2 regions of the Pseudohaliea sp. genome follow, and region 2 is predicted to be linked to the other one. Evidence: predicted binding sites of a transcription regulator. Region 2 holds the regulator's gene; the other holds the start of a gene.

Region 1 (8,676 bases), on a different contig from region 2:
ACCGTTTCCTTGGGGCCGATCCCGTGCTCTGCCAGGGCGGCAAAGACATGAGCGGTGTGGTGCGGGACCGCAGCGGTGGGCAGGCCCCGGCCCCGTGCCGCACGCGTCGAGGCATAATCCGGGTGCGTGTCGTGGATGACCCGCTCCGGCTGCAGGCCCAGGAGCTGCGCGAGGTCCTCCGCGGCGGCGCGGTGGGCCGCGAGCGCCGCAACGCTGTCGAGGTCGCCCAGGTGCTGGCTGAGGAAGGCCCGGCGCCCGCGGGCGAAAGCGACCGTGTTGCGGTGCTGCGCGCCGACGGCGAGCAGCTCCCGCCGCGCGGCAAGCGGCAGGCTGAGGGGGCGGGGTACGTAGCCGCGCGCCCGGCGCAGCAGCTGCAGATCCCCGGCCGCGAACTGCACCACGGAGTCGTCCAGGGCGCGGGCGATGGGCCGGTCGTGGGACAGGAAGCAGTCCGCGATCGCCGCCAGCCGTTGCAGCGCGTCCGCCTCGCGGTGGCAGAGGGGTTCGCCAGGGCGGTTGCCGCTGGTGGCGACGACGGCGTCGCCGAAGTCGTCGAGGAGCAGATGGTGCAGCGGCGTGCAGGGCAGCATGACCCCCCGGTAGGGGTTGTCCGGCGCGACGCCGGCGCTCACCGCCGGCGCCCCCGGCGCAGGCTCACCGCGGCTTCGAAGCAGGACAATGGGCGCTTCCGGGGACGCCAGCGCCGCCGCCTCCCGCTCCTCAACCGCGCACAGGGAGCGGGCGGCGTCCAGCGACGGCAGCATCAGGGCGAAGGGCTTGCGCGGCCGCGCCTTGCGGGCGCGCAGGGCGGCGATGGCGTCGTCGCTGCCGGCGGCGGCGAGAAGCTGGTAGCCGCCGAGTCCCTTGAGCGCGACGATCCCGCCCCGGTGCAGGCACGCGCAGGCCGCGGCCAGGGCGCCGTCGCCGCGGGCCCGGACCCGGCCATCCGCGCCGGACAGCACCAGCGACGGGCCGCAGTCCGGGCAGGCTATCGCCTGGGCGTGAAAGCGGCGGTTTCCCGGGTCCTCGAACTCCGCCCGGCAGCGCGGGCAGAGCGGGAAGGCGGCCATGGTGGTCCGCGCCCGGTCGAAGGGCAGCGCGGTGATAATGGAGTAGCGCGGCCCGCAGTGGGCACAGGTCGTGAACGGGTAGCGGTAGCGACGGTCCGCGGGGTCGCGCAGCTCGCGGGTGCAGGCGTCACAGAGGGCGAGGTCCGGGGGAACGCCCGGTGCGAGTTCGCCGGCCTGCTCGCTCGCGGCGAGGCGGAAAGCCGGCGGTACCGCTTCCCCCGGTGCCGCCTCCCGGCGGATGGTCTCGACGACCGCCGGCGGCGGCGCGTCCCGGCGCAGGGCCTCGACCAGGGCGCCGATTGCCGGCGGATCGCCGACGGCGAGGATTTCCGCGCCGCCGGGGCTGTTGCGGACCCAGCCGCGCAGGCCCAGCATGGTCGCCACGCGGAAGACGAAGGGGCGGAAGCCGACGCCCTGTACGACGCCCGTCACGGTGATCCGTTCCCGGGCCGGGGCGGGTGCCAGGGCGGCTGTCATCGCGGATACTCCAGTTCGATCGCGCGCAGGCGGATGCCCTGGGCGTCGGGCGCGGCGGCGTTCGTCTCGCAGTGGCACTCCACGGCAGCGCCTTCCGCGACCGTGCCGCCGCTCGCGGCGTCGAAGTGCTCGGCGAAATGCTCCGGCGTCATGTGCGAAAGGGCACCGAGGCTCACGCTCAGGCGCTTGACCCGCAGCGCCCCCTCGCTGCGCGCCACCTCCTCGATCTTGCGCATCAGGTCGTCCATGAGCGCCCGGTCATGCATGGTCTCTTTCCTCCTCGCCGGCGAGGTCGCGGGCCTCGCTGCCGGCGCGTTCGACGGCCAGCTCGATACCGCGGCGCACCGCGGCCGAGAGCGGTGCGCCGGGGGTGAAGTCGTCGCCTTCGATAGCGAGCACGACAACCCGGGGCGGCAGGGAGCCCAGGGCCCGCGCGAGTTCCAGGGCCTCGGCGAGGCCGAGGTCGTGGCTCGACGCCTTGCGGCGGATCGCGGGCAGCGGTTCCGCGCTGGCGTCGAAGCGCGCCACGGTGCCGGGGACAGCGCCGGTAAGCACCGCGTCGATCAGGATCACGGCGCCGGCGTCGCGCCAGGCATCCATCAGTTCCAGCGCATCCCCGCGCACCTCCCGCACAGCGACACCGGTGGGTGCTTTGCCGGCCAGCCGCTCGGCAGCCACCCGGCCGGCCGCGTCGGCGCCGCACTCGGGGGTGCCGAGGCCCAGCACCAGGACCTTCGCCGCGCCCGGCGGTGCCAGCGCCGCGCTCACGTCCGCCGGACCTCAAGCTTCAGGAAGTGGGTGGCGCAGGAAATGCAGGGGTCGTAGTTGCGGATCGTCTGCTCGCAGCGCCAGCCGAGTTCCGCGTCCGACAGCCCGGCGTTGGCCTCGAGGACCCGGCGCAGGTCGGCCTCGATGGTGGCCTGGTTCTGCGAGGTCGGCGGCACGATCCGCGCCGCGAGGATGCTGCCGTCCGCAGCGACCTCGTAGCGGTGATAGAGGATGCCCCGGGGTGCCTCGGTGATGGCGCAGCCGACGCCCGCCCGGGGCACCACCGGGACCGCCGCGGCCGCGGGCGGCTCGTAGCCGTCGATGAGGCGCAGGGCTTCCTCGCAGGCTTCGACGATCTCCAGGGCGCGAACGATGATGCTCTGGTAGGGGTTGCGGCAGACCTCGCCCAGCCCTGCCTCGCGTGCCAGCTCCTGCACGAGCGGCGACAGCAGCGGCGCATTGAGTGCGTAGCGCGCCATGGGCCCCGTGAAGTAGCTGCCACCGCCGATCCGGCGGGCATGGAGCGCGGTGGAGTGTGGCACCTGCAGCTCCTCGAAGTGCGCCTCGAAATCCCCCTGCTCGATGTCGAGGCCCCGGCTCGACCGCAGCCGCCCCTCGTTCATGGGGTAGCGTTCGGCGCCGGCGAGGGCGACGAACTCGTAGTCGTGCTCGAGCGCGGGGAAGTCGAAGCCGGCGACCCAGCGCACCGTGGCCACCGCCGCGTCGCGTGCCCGCTGCAGCGGGTCGACCAGTGCCGCGAGCTCCGCGGTCGACGGCAGCCGGTAGAAACCGCCGACCCGCACATTGACCGGGGCCACCGAGCGGCCGCCGAGGCAGGCGATCAGGTCATTGCCGACGCCGCGCAGCGCGAGCCCCCGGCGCACGATGTCGGGCTGTTGCCGGGCAATCGCTACCGCGTCGTCGGCGCCGAGAAAATCCGGGGCGTGCAGCATGTACACGTGCAGGGCGTGGCTCTGGATCCACTCGCCGCAGTAGAGCAGGCGGCGTAACTCGCGCAGGGGGCCGTCGACGCTGACCCCGCAGGCACGCTCCATGGCGTGGCAGGCACTCATCTGGTAGGCCACCGGGCAGATACCGCAGATGCGCGCGGTGATATCCGGGGCCTCGCTGAACTGGCGGCCCCGAAGCAGGCCCTCGAAATAGCGCGGGGGCTCGAAGATGCGCAGTTTCAGCTCCTCGACCCGCCCGTCCGCGAGGCGCACGTCCAGGGCGCCCTCGCCCTCCACCCGCGCGAGGTAGTCCACCGCGATGGTGCGGGTCCTGCCGCCTCTGCCGTCGTCGCGGTCACTCATGGCGCTCGCTCTCCTCACGGAAGGCCGGGGCATTGGCATTGAAGGTGCGCAGGTAGCGCACGATGCGGTCCTTTGCCATGCCCTGGTCCCGCCAGAGCCCGGTGAGGGCCCGGGTGTTGGCGCCGTCCCGGGGCCCGAAGCAGCCGTAGCAGCCCCGGTGGCAGCCGGGGCAGAGGGCGCCGCAGCCCTCCTGGGTGATCGGGCCGAGGCACGGCTCGCCGCGGGCGACGGTGACGCAGACGTAACCGCGGCGCTTGCACTCGATACACACCGTGTCGCGGCCGATGTTGGGCCTGCGGCCGCTCAGGAAGGCGCCGATGACCTCAAGCAGCTGGTTCCGGTCGATGGGGCAGCCGCGCAGTTCGAAGTCCACCGGCACGTGCTCGGCAATGGCGGTGGAGGTGGCCAGGGAGTCGATATAGGCCGGTGAGGCATACACGCCGGCGCGCAACGCGTCGCTGTCGCGGAAATTGCGCAGCGCCTGGATGCCGCCGGCCGTCGCGCAGGCACCGATGACCACGAGGTAGCGGCAGCGCTCGCGCACCTCGCGGATCCGCTCCCGGTCGTGGTCGGTAGTGATCGAGCCCTCGACGAGGCCGAGGTCGAAGGGCCCGGGGTCATCGCGGCGGCTGGCTTCCTTGAAGTAGGCGATCTCCAGCTCCCCGGCGAGCGTGAGCAGCGCAGCTTCGCAGTCGAGAAGCGTGAGCTGGCACCCGTCGCAGGAAGCGAACTTCCACACGCCCAGCTTGCCCCGCGCCCCGGCCATCACAGTTCCGGCACCGCGAGCGCCCCGGCGACGCGCGCGTAGGTGAAAACGGGACCGTCCCGGCAGACGAAGTCGGGGCCCAGCTGGCAGTGCCCGCAGAGACCGATGGCGCAGACCATGTTGCGCTCGAGGGAGAGGAACGCCCGCTCCGGGTGAACGCCGAGTGCCACGAGCTGCTGCAGGGTGAAGCGCATCATCACCTCCGGGCCGCAGACGAAGGCGGTCGTGTGTTCCGGGTCGACGCTGATCCGCGAGAGAAGCCGGGGCACGACGCCGACGTTGCCCCGCCAGCCGGCGTCCGCGTGATCCACGGTCACCTGCAGTTCCAGGTCATCGCGCCGCGCCCAGGCCGCGAGGTCGTCGCGAAACACCATGGCCGCGGGCTCGCGGGCGCCGTAGAGCACGCTGACCCGGCCGAAGGCATCGCGCTCGCGCAGTATGTCCAGCACCAGGGCTCTCACCGGCGCGAGGCCGATACCGCCGGCGGCGATGAGTACGTCGCCGCCGCGCGCCGCTGCCAGCGGCCAGGGCCGGCCGAAGGGGCCGCGGACGCCGACGGTGTCGCCGGTGCGCAGCTCGCAGAGGGCGTGGGTGACGGCGCCGACGTCGCGGACCGTATGCAGGGCGCCGTGACCCCCGCCGTCGAGCGCCGCCCCGGTGCCGCTCATGGAAATGGGGGCCTCGCCGACCGCGAAGGCGTAGAGCATGTTGAAGCGGCCTGCTTCGCAGGGCAGTGGTGGACCGCCGTCGGCCGGTGCGAGGTCCAGCGTCACCACGTCGCCGGTCTCACGGGAGCACCCGGCGACGCGGAAAGGGCGCGGCAGCATCGGCTCAGCCCCGGTCACGGTCACCCCCGTAAACGTCGAGCAGCTGCAGCCGCGCGGCGGCGGAGCGCCGGGCGAGCTCGCCGGCGAAGCGCTTGACCAGGTCGTAGCCCAGGCGGCTGTCGCGCTCGCAGGTAGCGCGCAGGCAGCTGCCGTCAAAGGCCGTGACCCGTGTGGTGGTGCGCGCCCGGGCGTCGAACTGCCAGCGATAGGGCGGTATCAGCCAGGACCAGCCGAGGACGTCACCGTCCTGCAGGGTCTCCAGGGTGAGCCAGCCGCGGTTGCCGCCGTGAGTGAGCAGGGCCACGCGGCCGTGGCGGATGAGGTAGAACCGGTTGGCCTCGCCTCCCTCGCGGAATACGTGCTGCCCCGGCTCGAACTGCTCGTTCCAGGCACAGCCGGCGAGCGTGGCGAGATCCGCGTCGGTCATACCGGCGAAAAACGGGTGATCGCGCAAGAGGGCCTGGAGGTCCTTCACACCCTGCCCCCCGTTGCGCCGGGCGCGCCGCTGCTCCGTTCCCCGTCCCGGGCGGCGATGACGGCGACTTCCTCCGTGAGGTCGATGCCGACGGGGCACCAGGTAATGCAGCGCCCGCAGCCCACGCAACCGGAGCTGCCGAACTGCTCCACCCAGGCGGACAGCTTGTGCGTGAGCCACTGGCGGTAGCGGGCAGCGGTGGAGCCGCGCATGCTGCCCCCGTGCGTGTAGGAGAAGCTGGCGTTGAAGCAGGACCCCCACTGCTGCCAGCGCTCCGCCACCGCGCCGGTGAGGTCAGCGGTATCCTCGATATCGCTGCAGAAGCAGGTCGGGCAGGCCAGCGTGCAGTTGCCGCAGGCCAGGCAGCGATCGGCGATCTCTTCCCACCGCGGGTGCTCGCGGTTGCGCGCCAGCAGCCCCGGCAGCGTTGCCGCCGCCGGTTTGCGCGGCTGCTGCGCCCGGGCCTGCGCCGTTGCCGCCCGCGCCCGTTCGAGGTCAGCCTCCCGGGCGGGTCTCGCGGGGACAGACGCCAGCATGGCCTCCCCCGCCGGGGTACCGCGCTCGACCAGGAACTCGTGCCTGTCGTCGCCGGCAAACTCGGTCAGTGCGAGATCGAAGCCCTCCTCACAGCGGGGGCCGGTGCCCATGGCATCGCAGAAACAGGTGGCCGCCGCCTGGCCGCAGTTCACCGCGACGATGAAGGAGGCCGCGCGGCGCCCGAGATAGTGTTCGTCGCGAGCGCCCGGATACCGGAAGACCCGGTCCTGGACCGCCAGCGCCGCGAGGTCGCAGGCCCGGGGCCCGATGAGGGCGTAGCGCGGTGTCGCCACCTCGCCTCCAACGGGCTCGAAGACCCCGTCGCGGAGCTGCAGGGCCCAGAGTCGCCGTCGCGGCGGAAAGAAATACTTTTTCCAGCTGTCCGGTCCGGGGTTGTGGCGGAAGAACCCCTTGCCTTCCCCCCGGTGCAGCCGATAGTGCCCGGGCGCCTGCTCGTCGCCACAGCCGGCGGGCAGGTCGGCGGTGGTCTCGATGTCCGCGCAGACGATGGCATCGTCTCCGGGCGTGGGGCCGACGGTCCGGAAGCCGGCAGCACGCAGAGCGGCGAGCAGCGCGTCCAGGCCGCACCGGTCGATGACCGCGAAGCTCTCTGCAGGCAATGGCATCTGTTATCTCCCCATCCGCGGCCCGGCGCAGCGCGGCATGGATCTTTCGCCACAGTATAGGTGAGGGGGACGGCCCGCCGGCGTGGACCCGCCGTCTCCTTGATCTGCCTCAAGGTCCGTCTGCCCGCAGAACGGTGCCCGTCTGCCGGTCAGTAGGGGTGGCGGCGGAAGTACTCCCGGGCCGCGGCCCGCACCCGCGGTGCCAGGCGCAGGGACACGATCATCGTCGGGATGGCCATGAGGCCGTAGCATCCGGAGATGATGTTGAACACCACGTCGATGCTGACTGCGGCGCCAAAGACGACGGCGAGCACGTAGAACCAGCGGAAGTGGTGCTGGATGTGCGCGCCGAAGAGGAAGCCAAAGCACTTGGCGCCGTAATACCAGCAGGTGAACATCGTGGTCGTGCTGAGGATCAGCGTGACGACCCCCAGGAGCAGCGCGCCGGGGATGCCCAGCTCGTTGCGGAAGGCCCCGGCGGTGAGCGTGATGCCGGAGAGCCCCTCCGAGCCCTGCCAGTCCCCGGCCAGCAGCACCACGAGCGCGGTGCAGGTGCAGACGATGAGGGTGTCCGCCACCGGCCCGAGCATGGCCACCAGGCCTTCGCGCACGGGCTCGTTGGTCTTCGCCGCGCCGTGGGCCATGACCTCCGTGCCGACCCCTGCCTCGTTGGAGAAGGCGCCGCGGCTGATGCCGATGAGGATGACCCCGAGCAGGCCGCCGCCGACCGCCTGGGGCTGGAAAGCCTCGCGGACGATGCTGGCGAGGAGCCCGGGCACCTCCGGCGCGTGAAGCGCCAGCACCAGCAGGGTCATGGCGAGATAGATCACGACCATGGTCGGCAGCAGCGCCACGGCCACCGCCGCCACCCGGCGCAGGCCGCCGAAGATCACCGCCGCCACCAGCGCCGCGATGGTGCAGCCGACGACGAGGTTGAAGTAGCCCGGAGCGGCATCGACGGGAAGGAAGTTCTCGCGGACGAGGGCCGTCAGCTGGTTGGCCTGGAAGATCGGCAGGGTGCCGACGAGGCCGGCGATGGAGAAGAGAATCGCCAGGGGGTAGTAGCGCCGGGGAAGCGCCTCCCGGATGATGTACATGGGGCCGCCCTGGAGGCGGCCGAGGTCGTCGCGGCCCCGGTACATGACGCCGAGGCTGCAGGTGAAGAACTTGGTGGCGATGCCCACGGTCGCCGAGACCCACATCCAGAATACGGCCCCCGGCCCGCCGGCCGAGATGGCCAGGGCCACGCCGGAAATGTTGCCGAGGCCCATGGTGCCGGAGAGTGCCGCCGCCAGCGCCTGCCCGTGGGTCAGCTCGCCCTGCTCGTCGGGCTGATCGTAGCGGCCGAGCATGATGCCCAGCGCGTGGCCGAGGTGCCGGTAGGGCAGCCCCCGGGAATAGAGGGCGAAGAACAGCCCGCCGCCGAGGAGCAGGAGCACCAGGGGAGTGCTCCAGACGGCATTGACGAAGGTGAGGGAGAGGGCTTCGAGGGTCTCCATGACACTCCCGGGCAAAAGGGCGCAGCTTAGCACGGCCTTTCCGGGAGGAAGCGGTGCCGCCCGCGGCAGCCCCGGGGCGTTGTTACCGGCCGCCAATCACGCAACAATGGCCGGCCCGACGCCACACGCACGACCGATGACCGCCGACCAGCAGCCCGACAGCGTCACCCTTGCCGATATCGAGGCCGCGCACGCCCGCATTGCGGGCGTGGTGCACGATACGCCGGTGCTCAGCAGCCGGCTGCTCGATGCGCACGCACGCGCCACGCTGTTCTTCAAGGGCGAGCACCTGCAGCGCGCCGGCGCCTTCAAGGCCCG
Region 2 (8,676 bases):
TGCGATCCATCAACGACCTGGCGCACTTCCTCGGCCAGAAAACGATCGCGGAGAGCGTCGAATCCGTGGAGCTCATCGAGCCGCTGCACGAGATCGGCGTCGACTACCTGCAGGGCTGGGGCGTCGGCATGCCGCGCCCGCTCGAGGAGGTCACGCTGGAGCTCAGTCCCCTGGCAACCTGAACGAACGCGGCGCGGTTGACGCAAATCAACGCGCCCCGCCCCCCCCCTTGCTAGCCTCTACGCATCCTGAAGGAGGCCTGCGCGACCTGTTATGAACGATATCCAGACCATCGACCTGCCCTACGATATCCCTGCCGCCTGGCGGGAAGGTATCGCCATGGCCCGGAAGTATGCCTGCCAGGGGCCGCGCTATACCTCCTACCCGACGGCACCGCAATTCACGGAGGACTTCCGCCTCGAGCGCTACCTCAACTGGCAGTCCCGCCAGGGTCTGCGCTCCGAACCGCTGTCGCTGTACGTGCACCTGCCGTTCTGCCACGACATCTGCTACTACTGCGCCTGCAACAAGGTAGTGACCCGCAAGAGCGGCGTCGCCCGGGAATACCTCGACCGTCTCGCCCAGGAGATCAGCCTCCAGGGCGAGCTCGTCGGCCATGAGCGGCCGGTCACGCAGATGCACTGGGGCGGCGGTACACCGACCTACCTCGACCCGGCGGAAATCACGGAGCTCATGCACCTGCTCGCGAGCAGTTTCCGACTGCTCGACCGCGGCTATCGCGAGTATTCCATCGAGATCGACCCCCGCACCGTGGACGTGGCCACCATGGCCCTGCTCAAGGGGGTCGGCTTCAACCGCATCAGCCTCGGGATCCAGGACTTCGATCCGCAAGTGCAGCAGGCGGTCAACCGCGTCCAGCCCTACGAGCAGGTTGCCAGGCTGGTCGAGAGCATCCGGCATCACGGCTTCCGCTCCCTGTCCTTCGATCTCATCTACGGCCTGCCCTACCAGGACCACAACAGCATGGCCGAGACGCTGCGCAGGGTCGTTGCCCTGCGTCCGGACCGGATCGCCTGCTACAACTACGCACACCTGCCGGAGCGCTTCAAGCCGCAGCGCTCCATAGACCGGCTGACGCTGCCGGAGCCGGAAGAAAAGCTCGTGCTGGCGCAGATGATCAGTGCCACCCTGCAGGATGCGGGCTACCGGCACATCGGCATGGACCACTATGTGCTGCCGGACGACGACCTCGCCCTGGCCCAGGGCGAGGGCCGGCTGCAGCGCAACTTCCAGGGTTACTCCCTGCAGCTCGCCGACGACCTGCTTGGCCTCGGTGTCTCCGCCATCAGCCAGATCGGCGACTTCTACCTGCAGAATGCCCGCGACCTGGACGACTACTATCGCCGCATCGACGCCGGCGAGCTGCCGCTGAACCGGGGCTGCATGGTGACGAGCGAGGACAAGCTGCGCCGCCATGTGATCATGACCCTGATCTGCGAGCTGGCCCTGGATATCGGTGATTGCGAGCGCCGCTTCGGCGTCGATTTCCAGGAACACTTTGCGGATGAGCTGGCCACCCTTGCCCCGCTCCAGGCCGACGGCCTGCTCACGCTCGGCGACGAGGATATCCGCATCCACGAGGCGGGCAGACCCTTCCTTCGCAATATCTGCATGCCCTTCGACGAATATCTCGAGAGGCAACAGCGGCAACCAGGGCGGCGCTTCTCGGCCACGGTGTGACCGCAACGCAGGCGGTCATACTGTAAAGCTTCCTTGACAGCCCGACGACGGGGTTTTACTTTTCCCCTAGGCAACAAGGAAGGTCCGCATGAACAGCCAGCAGCAGCATCTGGATACCAAGAAAGCCTGTTCCCATGAGTTCCAGGTCAGCTGCAGCAACTGCCGGCTGAACAGTATCTGCCTGCCCTTCTCCCTCGAGGCGCGGGACATGGACGAGTTGGATCGGATCATCCAGCGCAGCAAGCCGCTGCAGAAGGGCCACCACCTCTACCGGGAAGGCGACGGTTTCCAGTCCGTCTACGCAGTGCGCGCGGGGAGCCTCAAGGCCTACCAGACCACCGACGACGGCCGCGAGCAGGTCACCGGCTTCTATTTCCCGGGTGAGATCGTCGGTATGGACGGCATCAGCAAGAACGTCCATGCCTCCTCCGCCAAGGCGCTGGAAACCGCCGCCGTCTGCGAGATTCCCTTCTCGTCGCTCGAGAGGCTGAGCGCGACCATGCCGCAGCTGCAGCGTCACTTTTTCCAGCTCATGAGCCGGGAGATCACCGCGGACCAGCAGCTGATCACCCTCCTCAGCAAGAGTTCCGCGGACGAGCGGGTGGCCGCGCTGATCCTCAGCGTCTCGGCGCGCAACGCCAGGCGCAAGCTGAGCGCCACGCAGTTCCGCCTGAGCATGTCCCGGGTGGACATCGGCAATTACCTCGGGCTCACCGTCGAGACCGTGAGCCGCGTCTTCAGCCGCATGCAGAAGATGGATGTGCTCCGCGTCGACAACAAGGAAATCGAGGTCCTCGATCTCGATGCCCTGAAGCGGCTCGCCGAAGGCGGCTAACCCCCTCACGGGGCAGGGCACGCCCTGCACCGGCCCAAGCCGGTCCGATTACAATCCCCCCGGTCCCCTGCGTTGCCGGCGTCTTTGCGCCGCACCTTGACCTGCATCAACCCCCCCAGTGGGTATAACGTTAGAATTCCGCGCCATAAGCGACGAGGAGAACCCCCCCATGATCCAGCACCTGTTCGGCATGTTGACCAAGCCCAGCGCGACCTGGCGGACTGTTGCCGCCATGCCCGAAAAATCCCGCAATGCGCTTGTGCTGTACCCCTGCATCATGGCCGTTTTCCCGGCGATCGCCTGGTACTACGGTACCAGTCACGTGGGCTGGACCGTGGGCAGCTACAACGAGGTGATACGGCTGACCACCGAGAGCGCGTTCCAGATCAGCATTCTCTTCTACATGGTCATGGTCGCAAGCGTTGCGGCCATCGGCTACTTCATCCACTGGATGTCCGATACCTACGGTGCCGACTCCACCATCGCCAAGGGCATCGTCATCGCCGGCCTCACGGCTACCCCGCTGTTCGTCACGGGCCTGGTCGGCTTCTATCCGACGCTGTGGCTGGACCTGCTTATCGGCGTGGTCGCTGTCAGCTGGTCCGTCTACCTCATGTACCTCGGCATCCCGATCGTGATGGATATTCCCGAGGAGCGGGGCTTCCTGTTCTCCAGCGCCGTCCTCGCCATCGCGCTGGTGATCCTGGTCTGCATCCTGGTCGTGTCCGTGCTGGCCTGGGAGTACGGCGCCGCGCCGGCCTTCACCGATGCCTGACCCCGGCGCCCGCGGAGGGGCCCGCAGCGGCGCTGTAAGAGCTGTAATTGAAAGCCACTAGAATTCAGCAACTGACGATTTTCATCCTGCGAACGACGGTAAGACATCATGACTGAGCTCAACCCTGCGCTGGAGCACCCGGTATACAACTACAAGGTGGTGCGCCAATTCGCGATCATGACCGTGGTCTGGGGGATCGTGGGCATGCTGGTCGGCGTCCTCATCGCCGCCCAGCTGGCCTGGCCCGCCCTCAACTTCGACCTGCCCTGGACCACCTTCAGCCGCCTGCGGCCCCTGCACACCAACGCGGTGATCTTCGCCTTCGGCGGGTCCGCCCTGTTCGCCACCTCCTACTACGTGGTCCAGCGCACCTGCCAGACCCGGCTCATTTCCGACAAGCTCGCGGCGATGACCTTCTGGGGCTGGCAGCTGGTGATCGTCGCCGCGGCGGTCACCCTGCCCCTCGGGCTCACTTCATCTAAGGAGTACGCCGAGCTCGAGTGGCCCATCGATGTGCTGATCACCATCGTCTGGGTGCTCTACGCCGTCGTCTTCTTCGGTACCATCGCGAAGCGCAAGACCAGCCACATCTACGTGGCCAACTGGTTTTTCGGCGCCTTCATCGTGACCGTCGCCGTCCTGCACATCATCAACAGCGCGGCGCTGCCGGTCACCCTGACCAAGTCCTACTCGGCCTATTCGGGCACCGTCGACGCCATGGTGCAGTGGTGGTACGGCCACAACGCCGTGGGCTTCTTCCTGACCGCGGGCTTTCTCGGCATGATGTACTACTTCGTGCCCAAGCAGGCCGAGCGCCCGGTCTACTCCTACCGCCTGTCCATCGTGCACTTCTGGGCCCTGGTCGCCGTGTACATCTGGGCCGGTCCGCACCACCTGCACTACACCGCCCTGCCCGACTGGGCCCAGAGCCTCGGCATGGTTATGAGCCTGATTCTCCTCGCGCCCTCCTGGGGCGGCATGATCAACGGCATCATGACGCTGTCCGGCGCCTGGCATAAGCTGCGCGACGACCCCATCCTGCGCTTCATGGTGGTGAGCCTGTCCTTCTATGGCATGTCCACCTTCGAAGGCCCCATGATGTCCATCAAGACCGTGAATTCCCTGTCGCACTACACGGACTGGACCATCGGCCACGTGCACTCCGGGGCCCTCGGCTGGGTGGCCATGATTTCCATCGGTTCGCTCTACCACCTGATCCCGCAGCTCTTCAACAAGGAGCGCATGTACAGCACCAACCTCATCAACGTGCATTTCTGGATGTCCACCATCGGTACGGTGCTCTACATCGCCTCCATGTGGGTAAACGGCATCATGCAGGGCCTCATGTGGCGCGCCTACAACCAGGACGGCACGCTGACCTACGCCTTCGTGGAATCCGTGGCCGCCAGCTATCCCGGCTACGTTGTCCGAGTCCTCGGCGGCGCGGTGTTCTTCGCCGGCATGCTGATCATGGCCTACAACGTCTACATGACCACCCGCAAGGACGCCCCGGCGCAAGCGCCGGCACCGTCGGCCACTGCCGCCTGAGGAGCCTGACCCATGAAACACGAGAAGGTAGAGAAAAACGTCGGCCTGATGATCATCCTCATCATCGTGGCGATCAGCTTCGGCACGCTGGTGGAACTGGTCCCGCTGATGTTTGCGAAGGAAACGAACGAGCCCATCGCCGGCCTCGAACCCTACGACGCCCTCGAGCTGGAGGGCCGCGACATCTACATCCGCGAGGGCTGCAACAACTGTCACTCGCAGATGGTCCGGCCGCTGCGCGCCGAAACGGAGCGCTATGGTCACTACTCGGTCGCCGGCGAGTTCGTCTACGACCACCCCTTCCTCTGGGGCTCGAAGCGCACGGGGCCGGACCTGGCCCGCGTCGGTCAGCGTTACAGCGATGACTGGCACCGTGCGCACCTCTACAACCCCCGGGACGTGGTGCCCGAATCGAACATGCCGGGCTATCCCTGGCTCTTCGAGCGCACCCTCGACGGCGAGGACACGGGCAGGAAGATGAGCGTACTGCGCAAGCTCGGCGTGCCCTATACGGATGAGGACATTGCCGGCGCGCAGGCCGCGGTCGCGGGCAAGAAGGAGATCGACGCCCTCGTCGCCTACCTGCAGCAGCTCGGCACCCTGATCCAGACGCGGCGCTGAGCTATGGATATCAATGACCTGCGCGGCCTTTCCACCCTCTTCCTGATGATTGCCTTCATCGGGGTCTGTGGCTGGGCCTGGAGCAAGAAACGCAAGAAGACCTTTGACGAGGCTGCCAACCTGCCCTTCGCGGACGAGGAGCTGAATCAACGGACCAAGGAAGAGGAAGGACGGAATGACTAGCTTCTGGAGCAACTGGGTCATCATTCTCACGGTGATCACCATCGTGGGGATCACCTGGATCCTGTTCGCCAACCGCCAGCGCTCGGGCGAGAACGAAACCACGGGGCACGAGTACGACGGCATCGAGGAGTATGACAATCCCCTCCCGGCCTGGTGGTTCGCCATGTTCGTGATCACCATCGTCTGGGGCATCGGCTACCTCGCCATGTACCCGGGCATGGGCAACTTCGAGGGCCTGCTCGGCTGGACGCAGGAGGAACAGCACGCCGACGAGGTCGCCGCGGCGGATGCGAAGTACCGCGCCATGCGCGACCGCTACCTGGCCCTGCCCGTGGCCGAGATCGCCGAAGACCCGAAGGTCATGAAGATGGGCATGCGCATCTACGGCAACAACTGCTCCCAGTGCCACGGCCTGGATGCCCGCGGCGCCTACGGTTTCCCGAACATTGTCGATGAAGACTGGCTCTGGGGCGGCTCACCGGAGGCGATCAAGCACTCGATCGTCAACGGCCGCCAGGCCGCCATGCCGGCCTGGAAGGATATCCTCGGCGAAGACGGCATCGATGAAGCCGCCGAGTACGTGCTGTCGCTCAATAACCGCAGCGCCGACGCGGAGAAAGCCGGGCGCGGGAAGCAGCATTACCAGAGTTACTGTGCCGCCTGCCATGGCCCCGAGGGCAAGGGCAACCCCGCCATGGGCGCGCCGAACCTCACCAATGGCATCTGGCTCTACGGCGGCAGCGAGGAACAGATTGAGCTGACGCTGCGTAACGGACGCAATGGCAAGATGCCGGCCTTCGGCGAGACGCTGAGCGAGGACAAGATCCACATCGTCACGGCCTACATCTACGGCAGCAGCCGCCAGGCGCAGTAGGCGCCGAACCTGCCGTGCGCGGATTTTTTCCGCGCGCGGTAACGCCGGCACGCGCCGGCAGCAACCAGTGGTATCCCCCATGAAAGATCCGGACGTCATCGAAGTCGTGCAGGAAGCGGCCCCCGCCGAGGTGGCCGAACTCGACCTCTACCAGAAGCGCGAGAAGATCTATACACGCAAGATCGAGGGCTTCTACCAGCGCCTGCGCCTGTTCACCGGCTGGCCTCTCCTCCTCGGCTACTACCTGCTGCCCTGGATCAGCATCGATGGGCGCCAGGCAGTCTGGTTCGACCTGCCGGAGCGCGAGTTCCATATCTTCGGGCTGACGTTCTGGCCCCAGGATTTCCCGCTCCTCGCCTTCCTGCTCATCGTCAGCGCCTATTCGCTGTTCGCGGTGACCGTCTCCGCCGGCCGTGTCTGGTGCGGCTACACGTGCCCGCAGACCGTGTGGACATCCATCTTCATGTGGATCGAGCAGAAGACCGAGGGCAGCCGCAACCAGCGCATCAAGCTCGACAAGGCGCCCTGGTCCATGGAAAAGGCCGCGCGCAAGAGCGCCAAGCACGCCGGCTGGTTCTTCGTGGCCTTCATGACCGGCCTGACCTTCGTCGGCTACTTCTACCCGATCCGCGACCTCGTCTGGGAACTGGCCACCTTCTCGACGGGCAAGTGGCAGGCCCTGTGGACCGTGTTCTTCACGCTGGCCACCTACGTCAACGCCGGCTGGATGCGCGAGCAGGTGTGCAAGTTCATGTGCCCCTATGCCCGCTTCCAGTCGGTGATGTTCGACCGGGACACGCTGATCGTCTCCTATGATCCCAACCGCGGTGAGCCGAGGGGCTCGCGCAAGCGCGATGCGGACCGCGGCGCTCTCGGTCTCGGGGACTGCGTCGACTGCGACCTCTGCGTGCAGGTCTGCCCGACGGGCATCGATATCCGCGACGGGTTGCAGTACGAATGCATTGGCTGCGCCCTGTGTATCGACGCCTGCAACTCGGTCATGGACAAGATGGGCTATCCCCGCGGCCTGATCCGCTACACCAGTGAAAACGAGCTTGAGGGCGGGACTACCCACTGGCTGCGGCCGCGGGTCCTGGGCTACATCACCATGCTCATTGTCATGGTCGCTGTCTTCAGCTACAACGTCGTAACCCGCATACCGCTGGAGATGACCGTGATCCGCGATCGGAACCAGCTCTACGTCGAGACGACCGACGGCGCCGTGGAAAACATCTACAAGCTGAACCTCGTAAACATGGACGGCGAGCCACACGCCTTCACGCTGTCCATCGACGGCATCGACGGCGCCGAGTTGCTTGGCAGCACCCGCTACATGCTTGAGGGAGGCGAGGTCCGGACCATCAGCTTGCGCGTAAGCGCACGGCCGGAGGCGCTCGCGGCACCGAGTACGGAAATGACCTTCACGGTCGTCGCCGAGGACATGCCCTCGCTCCGCGCCGTGGCCGAATCCCGCTTCATGCGTCCGTTGTGAACCGCCGCCCCGGCTCCCCGGCGCGGGAGGACAGCGCGCCCTGGTACCGGCAGTTCTGGCCCTGGTTCCTGATCGTGCTGCCGGGCTCGGTGGTCATCGCGGCCTTCGCCACACTGTATATCGCGAACCGCCACGCCGATGACCTCGTGGTCGACGAGTATTATAAGGACGGGCTCGCCATCAACCGCCAGCTCGCCAAGCAGGAAACAGCCCGGCAGCGCGGCTACGCCGCCCGCCTCGCCATAACCGGGGAACGCATCGAGGTCGAGACCGACGGCATCGAGCGCTATGCAAGCCTCCGGCTGCAGCTGTCGCACCCACTGGAAGCGGACCGGGATTTCACCGTCCAGCTCACCCGCACGGGACCGGAGCATTACAGCGCGGCGCTCCCCGGTCCGATCGCCAGCCACTGGCACTGGATCCTCGATGCCGGCGAGGACGGGGGCTGGCGCCTCGACGGCTCGCTGGAGGCGGGAAACTTCCGCGGTGACGACGGCGGCTGATACCGGCCCCGCGGAGGGCGGGCGCTGCTATCACTGCGGCGAGGCGGTACCTCCGGGCGCGGATTTTTCCGTGTGCATCAACGGTGAGGAGCAGCCGATGTGCTGCCCCGGGTGCCGCGCGGTGGCAGCGCTCATCGCCGAGAG

Evidence for each region. Region 2 encodes FNR, which switches genes on or off when oxygen is low (the NO sensors DNR and NnrR bind a similar motif). Its sites were predicted from a motif close to TTGATNNNNATCAA; they were not measured.
Region 1: ACX93N_RS14170 (4Fe-4S dicluster domain-containing protein) is a predicted target of FNR. The motif match lies at 6,959-6,972, and genes of this name have one in related genera.

The regions. Positions count from the first base shown of each region.
Region 1 is NZ_JBTOLW010000034.1:13,179-21,854, forward strand. Features, by position in the region: gene hypF (carbamoyltransferase HypF) at 1-1,547, opposite strand, end outside; gene ACX93N_RS14140 (hydrogenase/urease maturation nickel metallochaperone HypA) at 1,544-1,813, opposite strand; gene ACX93N_RS14145 (hydrogenase maturation protease) at 1,806-2,315, opposite strand; gene ACX93N_RS14150 (Ni/Fe hydrogenase subunit alpha) at 2,312-3,628, opposite strand; gene ACX93N_RS14155 (NADH-quinone oxidoreductase subunit B family protein) at 3,621-4,394, opposite strand; gene ACX93N_RS14160 (FAD/NAD(P)-binding protein) at 4,394-5,239, opposite strand; gene ACX93N_RS14165 (cyclic nucleotide-binding domain-containing protein) at 5,226-5,696, opposite strand; gene ACX93N_RS14170 (4Fe-4S dicluster domain-containing protein) at 5,693-6,859, opposite strand; gene ACX93N_RS14175 (alanine/glycine:cation symporter family protein) at 7,009-8,358, opposite strand; gene ACX93N_RS14180 (pyridoxal-phosphate dependent enzyme) at 8,495-8,676, shown strand, end outside.
Region 2 is NZ_JBTOLW010000023.1:3,402-12,077, reverse strand. Features, by position in the region: gene ACX93N_RS11560 (DUF1631 family protein) at 1-182, shown strand, start outside; gene hemN (oxygen-independent coproporphyrinogen III oxidase) at 274-1,701, shown strand; gene fnr (fumarate/nitrate reduction transcriptional regulator Fnr) at 1,790-2,536, shown strand; gene ACX93N_RS11545 (Yip1 family protein) at 2,706-3,311, shown strand; gene ccoN (cytochrome-c oxidase, cbb3-type subunit I) at 3,420-4,859, shown strand; gene ccoO (cytochrome-c oxidase, cbb3-type subunit II) at 4,872-5,480, shown strand; gene ACX93N_RS11530 (cbb3-type cytochrome oxidase subunit 3) at 5,484-5,663, shown strand; gene ccoP (cytochrome-c oxidase, cbb3-type subunit III) at 5,656-6,537, shown strand; gene ccoG (cytochrome c oxidase accessory protein CcoG) at 6,617-8,029, shown strand; gene ACX93N_RS11515 (FixH family protein) at 8,026-8,532, shown strand; gene ACX93N_RS11510 (heavy metal translocating P-type ATPase) at 8,516-8,676, shown strand, end outside.